Regions from separate parts of the Paenibacillus sp. NRS-1781 genome, predicted to be linked through region 4. Evidence: riboswitches for the same ligand, from Rfam matches in the RefSeq annotation. Region 4 holds a riboswitch; each other region holds the start of a gene.
The links. A riboswitch is a leader RNA that binds a small molecule or an ion and turns the genes downstream of it on or off. The one in region 4 is predicted to bind thiamine pyrophosphate.

Region 1 (2,200 bases), on a different contig from region 4:
CATTCCACACTTGTTTACGGAGTTCCTCGTCAGCTGTTACCCGGACAGTAGCCTCAACCTCCACGACTTCCTTCGTACCGCCAACCTCATAGCCCAGCAGCAGATAAGCGTTTGGATTATCCTTCAGCTCTTCCACCTTATGTGTTTTGCGATCTGTCGCGAGATGAATGTTCAGCCCTTCGTTAAAAAGAGCCATATAGCGTACCTTCGGCTTGCCGCCCTCCACCGTACCCAACGAGCAAAATTTGTTGTTATCCAAAGCCTTTACAATGGCTTGTTCCAGTTGGCTGCGATCCAATGTTTCCGTTTTACCCACGGTACAACAACTCCTTTTCGCAAATTAGAATTCCTGTGAATGCCATGCCTTGAACCGAAGGATCATAGTCATTTTCAGAACAAAGCTCACAATAAAAGTGTACCCTGACGTGCGGCAAATGAACCGTCACTTCTTCCCCCATGCTGGACAGACCCGCCTTCTAGGCATATAATCGTCGTAGTAAACCCGAATGAATAACCCATTTGACTATACAATGCCAGGGGTGCTGGAATCGGCCGGCTGAGAGTGTGTCCCAAGACACTGACCCTTACAACCTGATCTGGGTAATGCCAGCGTAGGAATGCTTAAGCAAGATGCGCCCCCTTTTTCTTACTACGGTGGGCCATCCCTTACTTTGGTATATACAAGCGCAAGCGTCCCGGAACATCGGGGCGCTTTTTTTTGTTGAGGATGATGTTGTTGTTGGAACAGATAGCGTCCGGCAGAAGTTATTTTTGTAAAATGGGAAACATAAGCTGTCTGATCCGACGGATTACGGGTAATAAAAGGAGAGAAAACAACGATGAAGCGCATGAAAATGTTAAGCCTGGGGCTGATCAGCCTGTTGCTCATGACCCTGACTCTGACCGCCTGCGGCGGAAGCTCCTCCTCTGCGCCACAAGGTGCGGCTCCTGCCGCCAATACCCAAGCGACCTCCCCGACCAAGGGACTCCAGGATGTAAAAGTCGTGCTCGACTGGACGCCAAATACGAATCATACGGGACTCTATGTCGCCAAGGACAAAGGATTTTACGAAAAAGCAGGCTTGAATGTCCAGATCGTTCAGCCCGGTTCGGGCGGAGCCGATCAAATGGTTGCTTCCAATGCTGTACCTTTTGGTATCAGTTATCAGGAGGGCGTCACACAAGCTCGTACGCAAGGGGTACCGCTCGTATCCATCGCTGCGGTCATTCAGCATAATACATCAGGCTTCGCAGCCCCGGTTGACCGCGGGATTAAGAGCCCGAAGGATTTTGAAGGTAAAAAATACGGCGGCTGGGGTTCGCCCGTAGAAGAAGCGGTCATGAAATCCATCATGGACGCAGACAAGAGCGATGTAAGCAAGGTGAAGATCATTAACATGGGCAATGCCGATTATTTTACAGCCGTGAAGCGGGATATCGACTTTGCCTGGATTTTCTACGCATGGACCGGGATTGAAGCCCAACTACGGGGTGAACCACTGGATATGCTGTATGTAAAAGATTATTCCAAAAGTCTGGATTACTATACACCCGTCATCGTGAGCAACGAACAGACCATTAAAAATGATCCCGAGCTGGTCAAGTCCTTCATGGACGCGACCGCCCAAGGCTATGAATATACCATCGCTCACCCGGAAGAAGCCGCAGACATCTTGACCAAAGCGGTTCCGGAACTGGATAAAAAGCTGGTACTCGCCAGCCAAAAATGGCTAAGCCCGCGTTATCAGGACGATGCCGCCCAATGGGGCGTACAAAAAACGGAGGTCTGGAAAAACTACTCGGACTGGATGTACGAGCGCAAGCTGCTCAGCAAGCCTTTGGAAGTCAATAAAGCCTTCACCAACGACTTCCTGCCCAAGCGCTGATCTTGTAAATCGAGCTTAAAAGTAGCCTTTGCGCCACTACGCAGTCGGATGGTGCTTCGCTTGTAAAGCACCATTCCGCCTACTTCGTTCTTATGCTTGTTTCGCTTTTATAAAAATGCCACACCAATAAAACCCAAAAATATGGTGCTTTTAAGGCGGTTGGCAGCGTAGCGTTACATTTGAATCTGAAGAAGCGAAGCGGTCTCCCCCCCTTAAACCACCATATTTCCCTAAAAACACTCCAAATAAAGGACAGGTGAATTCACATGGCTAACACACTGCTCAGTATTCAAGTAATTCCTAAAACCCCCAAT
Region 2 (2,200 bases), on a different contig from region 4:
CCATGAAGTGACCATCTTCTTTACGTTTTGGGGGCTAAATACGCTGCGTAAGGAGGAACTCGTACGCACGAATAAGGGACTACTCGAAAAAGCCTTTGGTTGGATGATGCCGCGCGGACCCCAAAAGCTTGCATTATCCAACATGAATTTTGCAGGACTCGGACCGCAGATGATCAAGCATGTCATGAAAAAGCATAATGCGCTTTCCCTTCCTCAGCTTATTGAGCTGGCGCAAGAGCAGGGGATCAAGCTGGTGGCCTGTACTATGACCATGGATCTGCTAGGACTGCAACAGGGAGAGCTGATGGACGGTTTGGAATATGCCGGAGTAGCTGCCTACCTGGGGGATGCTTCGCAGGGCAAGGTAAATCTATTCATTTAGGGTGTCCTAATTATTTTTTTGGTTTATAATATACCTATACATGTATATGATTAAATCAAAAAGGAGTCTATACCTTATGGATTACAATTATAGTGATGAACTGAAAACGCGCCTGAGAAGAATTGAGGGTCAGGTGCGAGGGGTGCTTCGTTTAATGGATGAAGGACAGTCCTGCAAGGACGTAGTAAGCCAGTTATCTGCCGTACGCAACGCATCAGATAAAGCGATTGCCCAAATCGTGGCAGAGAATCTGCAACGTTGTATATTGGAAGAGCAAGAAGCTGGTGGAGATACAGATAAACTTGTTAAGGAAGCGATTCAGCTTCTCGTAAAAAGCCGTTAAGGAGGTCATTTTCGGTCAATTGCTGGAAAGACAACACGAGCTTGATCCGAAGCAAAAAACGCTTATGGTATGCAGAAGCATAATTTTTTTTCTTAGGGCAATATTATTTCAAAAATTATTGCCCTCTATACATAAGGAATACTGGACATAAGCGCCTAAATTTCGATTAAAATAAACACGATTTTTTAAAAATATAACGGGAGCCTGTGGAAGCAGTCTGAGAGTACGACTAAACCGTCGTAGACCGTGTGAACCTGTTGGATAATGCCAGCGTAGGGATATAAGTGCATACATATGTATAAGCCAACAGTCTTTCACAGGCTCCTGAAGAAAGAAGGTTGTTTTTTGTGTTAGATACAATGGCGTTGTTGCTACATAATATGCGGGATACGAATCCGCTCATTCACAATATAACCAATATGGTCGTCACTAATTTCACAGCGAACGGACTGCTCGCGCTCGGCGCTTCACCAGTTATGGCACACGCCAAAGAGGAAGTCGCAGATATGGCCCGGATTGCGGGGGCGCTTGTACTTAACATCGGTACGTTGAATGAAGAACTCGTAGAGTCTATGATTGTGGATGGGGTACCCGTGCTGTTAGATCCCGTGGGTGCGGGAGCGACTTCAGATCGAGCTGCTTAATATGCTGTTTGCTATAACGCCGGACGATGTGCGCCAGTACGGTAGGGTGCGCCCGCTAGATCGGATATTCTGAAATCAAGCATAAATCATACGATCTAAACATTTCCTATAAGTATTCCGATAACTATTAAATGGACACCTACTGCTCACACCATATATTGCCAATGGTGTATTGCAGCAGTAGATTTTTGTAAGCTTGCTTACGGGTTAGACAAATACATATTGTTATCAAGGAGAGCATAGATCATGAATAAGAAGCGTTTGCGCCAATGGATGGCTCCGTTCGCAACGGCTACACTGATTTTAAATACGGGATATGGTATCTGGGGAGGGACGGATGCGGTGGCGAGCCAATTCGCTGCTCTGAGTATTGCACCAGCAGAGGTGAACAATCTGACAGCGGCCCCGTTAGATACAACAAGGGTGAATTTGTCTTGGACCAACCCGTCTGACATCAATTTTGACCATGTAAAGGTGATCGGTGTCAGCAACGACGTGTATGTAGATAACATTCTAAGTAACTCTTATACACTGAGCGGCTTACAGCCGAATACGACATATACCTTCCGAGTAAAGACAGTGGGTAAGAGTGGGAGTGAATCTCAAGGTAATATAATACAGACTAAAACAGCTTCCGTTGATGCTCCTGTGGACAAGACACCACCAGGAGAGGTAAGCGGGCTGACAGCGGCGAATGTGGGCTACAACACTTTTACTGTGAATTATATATTACCGAAGGATGCTGACCTGAGCCAAGCCATTATCTATTTAAATGACAAAGAGGTGCAGCGAACTACAGGGACGTCCTATACGTTCAGTGGATTGATTGCT
Region 3 (2,200 bases), on a different contig from region 4:
CCCTCGGCTTCAGACCGGAAGGGGGTCACAAATCCTTCTGTTCGGAATTCTACCTGAACACCGGACAAACGCTCTAGGTCACGAACCAGCTCGGGAAATGCATCCCGGCTTGAGCGAGCGAACTGTGCCAACTCCGGGTCGGTGAAATCATCACTCTCTGCTGCCAGCATCCCGACCGCAGCTCCTGAGGCTCCCTCGCCCGGAATGAAGCGCTCCAGCAATATCGTACTGCGCCCCTCCTTGGCCATATGATAAGCAATCGAGCTACCGATAACACCTCCACCAATGATCAAGCATTCAGCGTGTCCAATAGCTGGTGCCTTTGTTTTTATCTCTGGCATATGTTTCATCTCTCCCCTCCACTTACGATTGTGCTTGCAGCAAACTCCTATTTTCGTTTCACCACTACAGGCCGTGAACTACTCGATCTGTCATCCGCCTATATGCCCTCGCAGCCGCAACAGGGAACTCTGCCTTCCAGATGCCGGACATTACGGCAATTCCACTTGCACCCGCAGTATACAGCTCGTGAATATGGCGTGGTTGTATGCCGCCTAGAGCAATCACAGGGATGCTCAACAACCTGCTTATGCGCTCAAGCTGTGCTATACCTCGCGGAGTAACACCAGGCTTGCAGTGAGTCTCATACACATGTCCATAGAGTACATAATGCGCTCCTGCCCGTTCGGCAGCCTGTGCCTCCTCCAAGGAATGCACCGACACCCCACAGCGCATATCCTCTGAGAGTAAGCTTTTGACAGCTGCAACAGGTAATCCGTCAGCCGGTAGCTGGATAGCTCCAACGGAGGTCAGCAAAGCAACATCCACCCGGTCATTTACTGCAATTTGCTGTAAAGGAACTCCTCGATTCACCATACTGCGGGTTAAATCGAGCAATTCAGATGCGCTCTTCTGCTTCAAGCGCACATGTACATAATGAACATACGGATGAATAGCAGCAGCCACCTGGGCAGTATGTGCATGTGCACTGGAGTCGCCTTCCATCGTAATTACGTGCAATTCGATCTTATTCTCACCTCACAATGGACTAAATGGTTGTAAGCTGACCCTGTATCTTTACAGTCTCATATCGTGCTATACGTTATGGACTAACCACGTTTACCAGCAAAAAAATGAAGGGGTACGGTATATGAATACGAACGAAAACGCAAAAAAACCACTTCCCGAAGGAAGTGGTTTAACGTACGTCCAATAACCAAACGGATCATTATATCCGTATACGTATATCGTCCCACATACAAACAAAGTAATAAATTCGTTACCTCGTTTGTATGGCGCTCACTTCCCTACGCTGGCATAACCCAGATCAGGTGCAAAGGGTCCGAAATCCGGTTATTCCGTCTCAGCCGCATGGGCGGCTCCCCTAGTGTAACTATTTTATTGTATCAGCTAAAGATAGCTTAGCATAATTTCCTAATCCTGCAAACCCTGCTTCTTGTGAAGCTTGGTACAGAACTGGATATTTAGTTGACTTTACTTGTCCATTCTTCCACATTCCACGTTTTGGTTACCCAATCCTCATAAAAGTCCGGTTCGTGAGATACGAGCAGCACCGTTCCTTTGTACTCCTTCAAGGCACGCTTCAGCTCATCCTTCGCTTTGATGTCCAAGTGATTGGTAGGCTCATCGAAAAGCACCCAATTGCTTTCCCGCATTAACAGTTTGCATAGGCGGACTTTGGCCTGCTCACCACCACTGAGCGCGGATAGCGGACGGGTGATATGCTCATTTTTCAAACCGCAACGCGCCAAATGCGCCCGTACTTCATGCTGGTTCAAGTGCGGGAATTCATTCCACACATCCTCAATCGGTGTAACTTTCTCTGCTCGTACCTCTTGCTCAAAATAAGCTGACTGCAAGAAATCCCCTTGATAGGTCTTGCCGCTGATCGGCGGAATTTTTCCCAGAATGGTTTTGAGCAATGTCGATTTACCGACACCATTATAGCCCACAATCGCAATTTTATCGCCACGTTCAATCGTCATGGACATTCTAGGCAACAGAGCATGGGTGTAGCCAATTTCAAAATCAATACCCTCAAACACCGTTTTCCCACTCGCACGCGCTTCTTTAAATTGGAATGTTGGCTTAGCCGCTTCTTCCGGTTTATCAATGCGCTCGATTCGATCAAGCTGCTTCTCACGACTCTTCGCCCGACCTGACGTAGAGGCGCGCGCCT
Region 4 (2,200 bases):
GCTTCGCCGTTCACCTTTTCAAGCGCCTGATACAGCGGTACAGTCCCAATCGGCACAGGGGAGTTACGGATGATCCATTCACGCGTCGTATGGATGTTACGGCCTGTGGACAGGTCCATGACCGTATCCGAGCCCCAGCGTACAGCCCAGGTCATTTTTTCCACTTCCTCCTCGATGGAGGACGTAACCGCAGAATTACCAATGTTCGCATTAATCTTCACGTGAAAATGACGACCAATCACCATCGGCTCACTTTCCGGGTGATTGATATTTGAAGGCAAAATAGCTCGCCCTGCCGCCAACTCCTGCCGCACAAACTCAGGCTCTACCCCTTCGCGGATGGCCGCAAATTCCATTTCGGGCGTAATGATCCCTTGCCGAGCGAAATGCATTTGCGTTACAGTACGCCCTTGCCGCGCACGGAGCGGACGGTTGGTGACGCCGGGAAATTCAGCCGTCTCCCGTTTGGAGCCGGGTTTCAGCCCGTTATCCTCCGGCTTGACGGCACGCCCCTCGTAAGCCTCCACATCGCCCCGTTCCAGTGCCCAGGCTCGCCGTAATGGAGGCAAGCCCTGACGGATATCGACCTGATAGGCTTCGTCGGTCATGGGACCGCTCGTATCGTACACACGTAACGGCTCATGCTGCTCCGTGCCCTGTGGCGTATGTGTGGGATGTAGCGCGATTTCACGCTCCGGCACGGCAATGCCCGGCCGCGTGCCTTGAATATACACCTTGCGGCTCCCTGGAAAGGGCTTTACCCCTCCGGTCTGTTCATCCACTGCGTTCCCTGCTGTTCCCTCTGTTTCTGTCGGTTTCATTGTCCAATCCTCCCGTTTCGATGAAATGACACACCGATCCGAACCACCCCAGGCTGGCTGATCTATGCAAAAAAGCCGGTTCCCCAGGGAACCGGCTAATCTAACGAAACAGCTATCCAGACGGCTACGCACGCGGAAACATACTCCGATGCGTTGCCGTAGACAGCGGCTGCGTATACATTTCAATGGCCGATTACTTCCCTACGCTGGTATGATCCAGATCAGGTGCAAAGGGTCCGGAATCTAGTGCGATTCCATCTCAGCCCGGCATTACAGGCTCCCCCAGTAACTCTGTTAATTCTATTCGTATGAGGCGGCTATATAGGACAACCCGCCATCCCCATCAGACTACTTCAAATTTGCGGCTTTGGCAACCCTTCCCTGGTCCCTTTTTCCAAAAATTATGGAAGCATAAGCCCCATTTCCTTGGCAGCCTCGATCAAAATCGGTGCAAAATCATGCAGCGTCTCGGGCGCTAGTCGGCTGACCGGACCGGATACAGACAAGGCCGCAGCGACCTGTCCCTTCCGATTCACGATAGGCGCAGCCACAGCAGCAGCGCCCGGCTCACGTTCCTCATAGCTGGTCGCATAGCCCTTCTCGCGAATATCCTGCAATTGAGCCTTATAAACCTCCGGATCTACCGAGGGCGGCCATTCGTCCCCGCTTAGCAGGACTTCCAGCTCCTGCGGCGGCATAAAGGCCGCCAGTACCTTGCTGGAGGCTCCTACAGCCAGCGGCATGCGCGCACCCACTGGCGCAACGCGACGGATCGCCTGATTGCTCTGCACGGCCTGAATGCGGATACGCATGCTGCCATCGCGCAGGTATAGGCTGACCGTTTCGCCCAGACGGTCACGCAATCCTTCCATCGCTGGCTGTAACAGGATCGCCGGCTCGTCGCTTTGTGACAGATGGGTGGATAGCTCCCATATCCGGATGCCAAGCCGATATTTTTCCGTTGCGGGATTCCGAACGACAAAGCCCCGATCCTCCAGCGTGGTCAGCAGCCGATGGACGGTACTTTTATGTAAACCAATTTTGGAGGCAATCTCTGTCAGGCCCAGATCGGAATCTCCGGTAAAACACATCAGTATATCAAGCGCACGCTCCACGGCGCGAACGGTTAATTTACGGTCTTCCATTGTGAACCGCTCCTCTTTGTTCCATATTCGTTTCACACCATGAAACATGGTTACATAAATTATATAGAATAGTCGTGGCTACTGTAAACCAATGTTTTTGTGACAGCCATATTACAGAACGAGGACAAACATCGACAATTCTTTGCATCATTTTTACTTTTCCGGTTCAGCCGTTGACTTTGGATAACACGCATCATACGATAATAGGTATCAATACGGGCATAGACTATCATT

Region 1: linked by a shared signal. The riboswitch ahead of ACIFO6_RS14365 (ABC transporter substrate-binding protein) and the one ahead of thiC (phosphomethylpyrimidine synthase ThiC) in region 4 are both predicted to bind thiamine pyrophosphate.
Region 2: linked by a shared signal. The riboswitch ahead of ACIFO6_RS19705 (hydroxyethylthiazole kinase) and the one ahead of thiC (phosphomethylpyrimidine synthase ThiC) in region 4 are both predicted to bind thiamine pyrophosphate.
Region 3: linked by a shared signal. The riboswitch ahead of ACIFO6_RS21760 (thiamine phosphate synthase) and the one ahead of thiC (phosphomethylpyrimidine synthase ThiC) in region 4 are both predicted to bind thiamine pyrophosphate.

Annotation. Positions count from the first base shown of each region.
Region 1 is NZ_JBITPI010000038.1:54,852-57,051, reverse strand. Features, by position in the region: gene ACIFO6_RS14370 (pyridoxamine 5'-phosphate oxidase family protein) at 1-316, opposite strand, end outside; TPP riboswitch at 526-635, shown strand; gene ACIFO6_RS14365 (ABC transporter substrate-binding protein) at 840-1,886, shown strand; gene ACIFO6_RS14360 (MTH1187 family thiamine-binding protein) at 2,153-2,200, shown strand, end outside.
Region 2 is NZ_JBITPI010000053.1:10,898-13,097, forward strand. Features, by position in the region: gene ACIFO6_RS19695 (DsrE/DsrF/DrsH-like family protein) at 1-382, shown strand, start outside; gene ACIFO6_RS19700 (metal-sensitive transcriptional regulator) at 459-725, shown strand; TPP riboswitch at 912-1,021, shown strand; partial or broken gene ACIFO6_RS19705 (hydroxyethylthiazole kinase) at 1,085-1,360, shown strand; gene ACIFO6_RS19710 (fibronectin type III domain-containing protein) at 1,616-2,200, shown strand, end outside.
Region 3 is NZ_JBITPI010000063.1:107,378-109,577, reverse strand. Features, by position in the region: gene thiO (glycine oxidase ThiO) at 1-341, opposite strand, end outside; gene ACIFO6_RS21760 (thiamine phosphate synthase) at 406-1,020, opposite strand; TPP riboswitch at 1,288-1,396, opposite strand; gene abc-f (ribosomal protection-like ABC-F family protein) at 1,485-2,200, opposite strand, start outside.
Region 4 is NZ_JBITPI010000012.1:7,881-10,080, forward strand. Features, by position in the region: gene thiC (phosphomethylpyrimidine synthase ThiC) at 1-821, opposite strand, end outside; TPP riboswitch at 1,003-1,115, opposite strand; gene ACIFO6_RS03585 (IclR family transcriptional regulator) at 1,223-1,966, opposite strand.